One region of the Serratia sp. NPDC078593 genome, then DNA from elsewhere that is predicted to be linked to it. Evidence: predicted binding sites of a transcription regulator. Region 1 holds the regulator's gene; each other region holds the start of a gene.

What was found. Region 1 encodes PurR, which represses purine synthesis genes. Its sites were predicted from a motif close to CANGCAAACGTTTGCNTG; they were not measured.
Region 2: the regulator PurR is predicted to act here: its motif matches at 1,119-1,136, upstream of guaB (IMP dehydrogenase).
Region 3: the regulator PurR is predicted to act here: its motif matches at 1,085-1,102, upstream of carA (glutamine-hydrolyzing carbamoyl-phosphate synthase small subunit).
Region 4: the regulator PurR is predicted to act here: its motif matches at 1,068-1,085, upstream of purT (formate-dependent phosphoribosylglycinamide formyltransferase).

The regions. Positions count from the first base shown of each region.
Region 1 covers NZ_JBNNGK010000005.1:86,267-88,473, reverse strand. The annotation lists gene sodB (superoxide dismutase [Fe]) at 1-197, shown strand, start outside; gene ACQKDS_RS07725 (YnhF family membrane protein) at 254-343, opposite strand; gene purR (HTH-type transcriptional repressor PurR) at 657-1,682, shown strand; gene punR (DNA-binding transcriptional activator PunR) at 1,686-2,207, opposite strand, start outside.
Region 2 covers NZ_JBNNGK010000006.1:94,231-96,437, reverse strand. The annotation lists gene xseA (exodeoxyribonuclease VII large subunit) at 1-1,027, opposite strand, end outside; gene guaB (IMP dehydrogenase) at 1,197-2,207, shown strand, end outside.
Region 3 covers NZ_JBNNGK010000001.1:182,317-184,523, forward strand. The annotation lists gene carA (glutamine-hydrolyzing carbamoyl-phosphate synthase small subunit) at 1-861, opposite strand, end outside; gene dapB (4-hydroxy-tetrahydrodipicolinate reductase) at 1,330-2,151, opposite strand.
Region 4 covers NZ_JBNNGK010000003.1:288,387-290,593, forward strand. The annotation lists gene purT (formate-dependent phosphoribosylglycinamide formyltransferase) at 1-1,013, opposite strand, end outside; gene cspE (transcription antiterminator/RNA stability regulator CspE) at 1,284-1,493, shown strand; gene dbpA (ATP-dependent RNA helicase DbpA) at 1,645-2,207, shown strand, end outside.

The DNA of each region.
Region 1 (2,207 bases):
AGAAAGCCGACGGCTCATTGGCTATCGTGAACACATCCAATGCCGCCACGCCGCTGACCGGTGAAGACAAACCCTTGCTGACCGTGGACGTTTGGGAGCACGCTTATTACATCGATTACCGTAATGCGCGTCCAAACTACCTGGAAAACTTCTGGGCATTGGTTAACTGGGCATTCGTGACAGAAAACTTGGCGTAACGGCCGTGAGATAAAAGGTGCCGTTCTGTTTAGGAACGGCCCTTCTTTTAGCGAGATCAGTTCAGTGCAGCGGTAAAGCTAAAAACAATAATTAATGCCAGTGCGCACACCGTGGTGAACAAAGACATTTTCAAATCGGTATCCATGAGAAGCTCCTGATCAAATTATTTGGATAAGCATAAAATCCACAACCTTGGTGCGTCAAATCATTTTCCCACAGTTCGCCGATAAAATCTTGTTGTCTATAACTCCTATTAGATCTTCCCCTTTTGCTCAATATGCGACAAAATTCGCAGTTCACTACTGCGTAGCGGTCAATGCGTCCCTCCTGAGTCAAGTGGCTGACAACTTCCACACTAAAAACCAAGTTTTCGTGACTCTAGAGAAGGATCTACGCGGGCAAACGATTAACAACATGCTTACATGCTGCAACATGTGGGTTCAGGAGTCATTCTTTACATGGCAACGATTAAAGATGTGGCCAAACGCGCGGGCGTTTCCACCACCACCGTTTCGCACGTCATCAATAAGACCCGTTTCGTCGCCGAAGAAACTAAAGCGGCCGTTTGGGCTGCCATCAAAGAGTTACACTATTCACCCAGCGCCGTGGCACGTAGCCTGAAGGTTAACCACACTAAATCTATCGGTCTGCTCGCCACGTCCAGTGAAGCGCCCTATTTCGCCGAAGTGATTGAAGCCGTGGAAAACAGCTGCTACAGCAAAGGTTACACACTGATTCTGTGCAACTCCCACAATAATCTCGATAAACAACGCGCTTATCTGGCCATGCTGGCGCAAAAACGTGTCGACGGTCTGCTAGTGATGTGTTCCGAATATCCCGATCAACTGCTCGGGATGCTGGAGGATCACCGCAATATTCCGATGGTCGTCATGGATTGGGGCGCAGCACGCGGCGATTTCACCGACAGCATTATCGATAATGCCTTTGAGGGCGGGTATCTGGCGGGGCGTTACCTGATTGAACGCGGCCATCGCGACATTGGCGCCATTCCCGGCCAACTCTCACGTAATACCGGCGGCGGCCGTCACCAAGGCTTCCTGAAAGCGTTACAAGAGGCCAATATTGACGTTCGCGATGAATGGATCGTCCAAGGTGACTTCGAGCCAGAATCCGGTTACAAGGCGATGCACCAGATTTTGTCACAAAAACACCGCCCCACCGCCGTTTTCTGCGGTGGTGACATTATGGCCATGGGCGCGATCTGCGCCGCTGATGAACTCGGTTTGCGCGTACCACAGGATATTTCGGTGATCGGTTATGACAATGTGCGCAATGCGCGCTATTTCACCCCGGCGCTGACCACTATTCATCAACCCAAAGAGCGCCTCGGCGAGATGGCATTTACCATGTTGCTGGATCGTATTATCAGTAAGCGTGAAGAGTCGCAGGTGATTGAAGTCCACCCTAAGCTGATCGAGCGTCGCTCGGTCGCCGATGGCCCCTTCGTTGATTACCGCCGCTAAGCATTATTGCCGGGGCGCCTTCTCAGGGCGTTCCGGTAGGTTCTCTTCACTCAACCATTCCTGATTCAGCGTGTCACTGTCACCAAGGTAATCCAATAACCAGGCCATCGCCGGTGATTGCGCATTTTGTTGCCATGTCAGGCAACAGGCGCTGGGTGGAAATGGCTCAGGAAGTTGCAGCGATACCAATTCCCCACGCTGAACCTGCGGCAACACACGATGGGCGGGCACCATGCCGACACATAAACCGCTGCACAAGCAATCCACCGCGGACACCCAATCTGGCACCACCAACCGCCGCTGGTTATCCAGTGACCACGTCACGCGTTTTGGCAACGTTCGCGACGTATCCTCCAACACCAATGAGGGATACGGCCGTAGTTGCTCATCATTTAGCGGCCCCGGTAACCCCGCTAACGGGTGATCGGCACTCACGACACACAGCCAGTTCATAAAACCCATATCGCGAAAAGCAAAACCACCACCGGTTGGAACCGCGCGGGTTGCACCAATTGCCATATCTGC
Region 2 (2,207 bases), on a different contig from region 1:
GTTCACTGCGGCGTGAAGAGAGCCGCAATTGATATTGCATGCCTTCTTCCAAACGGCGCCGCAGTTTGAACAAACGCGTTTGTTGCCGCGCCAGACGCAGGTGCGGGTGTTGCTGTTGCAAGCGATGATGTAACCGGCTGAACTGCTGTTGGCGCTGCGCCAGATAATAATCCATCGCCATTTCCAGCCGTTGTTGCTGCGATTGCAATTGGCGCAGTAACTCCAGTTGGTTACGGCTGACCAGCTCGGCGGCGGCAGAAGGGGTGGGCGCACGCAAATCTGCGGTAAAATCGGCGATGGTGACGTCGGTTTCATGACCGACGGCGCTGACGATAGGGATACGGCTGGCAAAAATAGCGCGCGCGACGCGTTCGTCGTTGAAGCTCCACAGGTCTTCCAGCGAGCCGCCGCCACGGCCAACAATCAAGACGTCGCACTCATCACGGCGGTTCGCGATTTCAATCGCCCGAACGATTTGCAACGGTGCTTCACTGCCCTGAACGGCGGTGGGATAGATAACCACTGGCAGCGAGGGATCGCGCCGCTGTAATACCTGCAGGATATCGTGCAATGCGGCTCCGCTGGCGGAGGTGATCACACCGACCCGTTTAGCCGGAGCCGGCAGCGGTTGTTTATTGTGTTGCTCGAACAGCCCCTCGGCAGCTAGACGTTGTTTAAGCTGCTCGAACTGTTGTTGCAGCAAGCCATCACCGGCAGGTTGCATGCTTTCGGCAATCAGTTGGTAATCACCGCGTGGCTCATACAGTGTAATACTGGCGCGTACTAATACCTGCTGACCGTTTTGCGGGCGGAAGGTGGTGCGACGATTACTATTGCGGAACATCGCACAACGAACCTGTGCGCGATCGTCCTTTAAGGTGAAATACCAGTGGCCGGAAGCCGGTTGGGAGAAATTTGAGACCTCGGCAGAGAGCCAGATCTGCCCCATTTCCATTTCCAGCAGCTGTCGAACCGTCTGATTTAGGCGGCTTACGGTAAAAATGGGGGGAGAGGTAGGTAGCGACATGTGACCCAGATCAAATTCCAAAACAACCACTTAATCCGTCGATACTACATGGCTAATAGAGGTAATCAAGAGTTTTTGTAAGAAAGTGCTGGAGGCAACCGATTACGCTCTGTATAATGCCGCGGCAATATTTTATCTTTTCCGCATCCACCTTGGTGAGATATTGCCCATGCTACGTATCGCTAAAGAAGCTCTGACGTTTGACGACGTTCTCCTGGTTCCAGCCCACTCTACCGTTCTGCCGAACACCGCAGAATTAGGGACTCAACTGACCAAAACTATCCGCCTGAATATCCCCATGCTGTCTGCAGCAATGGATACCGTAACCGAATCCGGCCTGGCTATTGCGCTGGCGCAGGAAGGCGGCCTTGGCTTCATTCACAAAAACATGTCCATTGAGCGTCAGGCTGAAGAAGTCAGCCGCGTGAAGAAACATGAAAGCGGCGTAGTCACTGACCCGCAAACTGTCACCCCAGCCACCACGCTGAAAGAAGTGAAAGAACTGACCGCACGTAACGGCTTTGCCGGCTATCCGGTAGTCACGGAAGAAAACGAACTGGTCGGCATCATTACCGGCCGTGACGTACGCTTCGTTACCGATCTCAACCAACCGGTCACTGCGGTGATGACGCCGAAAGAACGTTTGGTGACGGTCAAAGAAGGTGAAGCGCGTGAAGTCGTGCTGCAAAAAATGCACGAAAAACGCGTCGAGAAAGCGCTGGTGGTTGACGACAGTTTCCACCTGTTGGGCATGATCACCGTCAAAGACTTCCAAAAAGCCGAGCGGAAACCTAACGCCTGTAAAGATGAGCATGGCCGTTTGCGCGTTGGTGCTGCCGTCGGTGCCGGTGCAGGTAACGAAGAGCGTATCGACGCGCTGGTTGCCGCTGGCGTTGACGTGCTGCTGATTGATTCCTCCCACGGCCATTCCGAAGGCGTCTTGCAACGTATCCGTGAAACGCGCGCCAAATACCCCGAGCTGCAAATCGTTGGCGGTAACGTCGCGACGGCTGCGGGTGCCAAGGCACTGGCGGAAGCCGGTGTGAGCGCGGTGAAAGTAGGCATCGGTCCTGGCTCCATCTGTACCACCCGCATCGTTACCGGTGTCGGTGTTCCACAGATTACCGCTATTGCCGACGCCGTCGACGCGCTGGCTGGCACCGGCATCCCGGTTATCGCC
Region 3 (2,207 bases), on a different contig from region 1:
TTTCATCTTCACCGTTTGCGCGCCGCTGGCTAGCGCCAACAGTTGGTGACCCAAGCAAATGCCAAAGATCGGAATGTCGGTTTCAAGGAACTGTTGGATAGCGGCAATAGCATAATCACATGGCTCAGGATCGCCCGGTCCGTTAGATAAAAAGATGCCATCAGGATTCATTTTCAACACCTCGTCAGCCGAGGTCTGCGCCGGTACCACCGTCAAGCGGCAACCGCGATCCACCAGCATCCGCAGGATGTTGCGCTTTGCGCCGAAGTCATAGGCCACGACGTGGAACGGCAGCTCGGATTCTGCTTTAGCTGCTGGCAGCTCATCTTCCAGCGTCCAGCTCCCTTGCTGCCAAGGGTAAGCTTCTTGGGTGGTGACTTCTTTTGCCAGATCCATACCTTTCAAACCAGGGAAAGCCTTCGCTCTTTCCAGTGCCAATGCGGCATCCGGCGCGTCACCGGCAATAATGCAGCCGTTCTGTGCGCCTTTTTCACGCAGCAGACGCGTCAGTTTGCGGGTGTCAATATCCGCAATCGCCACAATATTGTTGCGCTTGAGGTAGTCGGATAGGTTTTCTTCACTGCGGTAATTACTGGCAATCAGGGGAAGGTCGCGAATAACCAGACCTTGAGCGTGAACAGCGGAGGATTCTGCGTCGGAAGTATTGGTGCCGACATTGCCGATATGAGGATAAGTAAGAGTAACGATCTGGCGGGAGTAGGAAGGATCAGTGAGGATTTCTTGATAGCCGGTCATCGACGTATTGAAGACCACTTCCCCCACTGCCGTACCTTCTGCCCCGATGGCCCGACCGTGGAATTGGGTTCCGTCTTCCAGAACCAATAGCGCTGACTTAATCAAAACACCCTCCGAGGAATAATAAATCACAATATTTGCATATTAATTCAGATAACACGATCTAAATCAATGCAAAAACCGCCCTCAAGGCTAATTTTTGGCAAATTGGGCGCATTTTAATGATGCGAGCCTAGATTGTCTACTCCAACCGCCATTTTTTATCTTATTTTTGCTGTTTTCGTGGTTTTATCACCGCATCAGCCACGAAAACACATGCAAACTTGAGTTTGTAAACGGTTGCGAGAAATTATGACAGCAAAACCATGTCCCACAGAGATTAAAAGGGCGAGAAAAAGTATCGAGGGTGAATAAATGATGATAAAACGGTAGTTAATGCAGAAAAACAACAGTAATTAATAAAAATTAATCGAAATACCCATTTATCATGTTAAAAAAATAGAGTGATAAAATATCACCCTACTTTTCAAAAAGTTAAATTAAAATAAAACACATTATCCGAATAAAGATCAATCACAACTCATCTAAATTTAGCACATCTCGCATATCAAATAGGCCATTTTGATGGTTAGCAAGCCAATTAGCCGCCCGCACCGCACCATTCGCAAATGTCATGCGACTTGACGCTTTATGCGTAATTTCTACCCGCTCACCGATGTCGGCAAACATCGCGGTGTGCTCACCGACAATATCACCCGCACGAATGGTGGCAAAACCAATACTGTGCGGTTCACGCTCTCCGGTGTAACCTTCACGTGCATACACCGCGCACTGTTTCAAATCACGCCCTAATGCATCAGCGATCGCCTCCCCCATGGCCAAGGCAGTGCCTGATGGCGCATCTACTTTATGCCGATGATGTGCTTCAACGATTTCAATATCGGTGTAGTCGCCCATCACTTTGGCGGCTTTTTCCAGCAGTTTTAGCACCACGTTAACGCCAACGCTAAAATTAGCCGCGAAAACGATGCCAATCTGTTTGGCCGCTTCACGAATTGCCGCTTTACCGGCATCGTCAAAGCCGGTAGTACCAATCACCATGGCTTTGTTATGCGCCACGCAAAATGCCAAATGCGCCAGCGTACCTTCCGGACGGGTGAAATCGATAAGAATATCAAAGTCATCTACCACGTTATCGAGGCTGTCACTAACCTTGATACCTAATGCCCCCACGCCCGCCAGCTCACCCGCATCAGTATTTACCAGGCTCGAACCTGGGCGCTCTAAGGCAGCCCCGAGCACCACGCCTTGCGCCTGCTGGACAGCCTGAATCAATTGACGCCCCATACGGCCACCGGAACCCGCAATCGCGATACGGATTTGTGAATCAGTCATTGTTCTCTCTCTCTTTTGTGATTTGACGTCTATCTCACCGACCCAGCATCATTGGA
Region 4 (2,207 bases), on a different contig from region 1:
CCAAAACGCAGGTCATTGCTGTGTTGTTCCGGTAAAATGACCGCCGAGGCCGCGGCACCAAATTGACGGATGTTGCCCACCGGCAGCCCAAGAAATGCCCGTACATGCAACGAAAACTCTGATAAATCCTGTGAAATTAAGGTCACCATCCCGGTATCGTGAGGGCGGGGGGAAACTTCACTGAAAATCACTTCATCACCACAAACGAATAATTCAACGCCGAACAGGCCGTATCCGCCCAACGCGGTGACGACGCGTTCGGCGATGGTGTGCGCGCGTTCCAATGCTAATGCCGACATCTGCTGGGGCTGCCAGGATTCTCGGTAGTCGCCGTCTTCTTGACGATGGCCAATGGGGGCGCAGAAATGGATACCATCCACGGCATTGATGGTGAGCAAGGTGATTTCGAAATCGAACGTGACTAAGCCCTCAATAATCACTCGGCCACCGCCGGCACGGCCCCCTTGTTGTGCATAATTCCAGGCGGTGTGTAGTTGAGAGGCCTCGCGCAGCAGGCTTTGGCCCTTACCGGAGGAACTCATCACCGGTTTAATAATGCAAGGGAAACCGATCTCTTCAACAGCCCGCCGATACCTGTCTTCATTGTCAGCAAAACGGTAGCTTGAGGTCGGTAAGTTGAGCGTTTCCGCCGCCAAGCGGCGAATGCCCTCACGATTCATGGTTAGGCGAGTCGCCTCTGCGCAGGGCACGACGTGATGCCCTTGTTGCTCTAAGGTGACCAACATATCCGTGGCGATAGCTTCAATTTCTGGCACGATGTAGTCGGGACGCTCTTGCTCGACAAGGGTCTTGAGCGCATCACCATCTAACATGTTAATAACATGGCTCCGATGGGCTACCTGCATGGCGGGGGCATCGGCATAACGATCGACGGCAATGACTTCTAGCCCCAAACGTTGGCACTCGATGGCGACTTCTTTGCCCAGTTCGCCAGAACCAAGCAGCATCACGCGGGTGGCTGAGGGGCGAAGGGCAGTTCCAATGGTTAACATAATTTCGTACCTGATATGAAAATTGAAGCGGTCTGAACCAATGCGGCCAGTATATAGGAAAACGATTGCGCTGGCAGTGTTTGCACAATTTCATCTAGTGTTACGGGTAATGGAGTTATCGTAACCTGCTGTTTTCATAAGGAACGAAAAAATTTGCCCTCGCCGAACGATTATGCGTTAATAATCCATGGTGACAGAAGGCTTATAGCACGCCATGCTTTCGCGCCGTCAGTGCCGTTAAGGCAGGTTTATCTAGTAAAGGAACGTCAAATGACTAAGATCACTGGTCACGTAAAATGGTTTAACGAAAGCAAAGGCTTTGGTTTTATTACTCCGGCCGATGGCTCTAAAGATGTTTTCGTACATTTTTCCGCTATCGTTAGCGATGGTTTCAAAACGCTGGCAGAAGGTCAGCAGGTTGAATTCTCCATCCAAGACAGCCAACGTGGCCCTGCGGCAGTCAACGTGATTGCTATCTAAGCAACGTAAGCTGCCAAAAAAACCCGCTCCCGGCGGGTTTTTTTATGGCCGCAATCCAGAAATCCCGCCATCTCTGTTATCATCACTGCCTATTACGGTGTCCGCCAGTAGGCCGCGCCGCCTTTCCATTTTTCCTATAAGAGTTATTGCCGTGAGCACAGTTTCTTTTTCTTCCCTACCGCTGCCAGCCGAACAGTTGGCCAACCTCAATGAATTGGGGTATGCCGAAATGACACCGGTACAGGCTGCCGCATTACCTGCCATCCTGAAAGGGCAAGATGTGCGCGCCAGAGCAAAAACCGGCAGCGGTAAAACGGCGGCGTTCGGTATCGGTCTGTTGGACAAAATCGATGTCAGCCTGGTAGCCGTGCAGGCGCTGATCTTATGCCCAACTCGCGAGCTGGCCGATCAGGTCAGCAAAGAGTTACGCCGTTTGGCGCGTTTTACCCAGAACATAAAAATTCTTACCCTGTGCGGTGGTCAGCCGATGGGGGCACAACTCGATTCGTTGGTTCATGCACCACACATTGTGGTCGGGACACCGGGACGTATTCAGGAGCACCTGCGCAAGCAAACGCTGAAGCTGGATAAATTGAAAATACTGGTGTTGGATGAGGCCGATCGCATGTTGGATATGGGCTTTGCCGATGATATTGATGACGTAATCAGTTATACGCCACCGCAACGCCAAACGCTGCTTTTTTCCGCAACCTA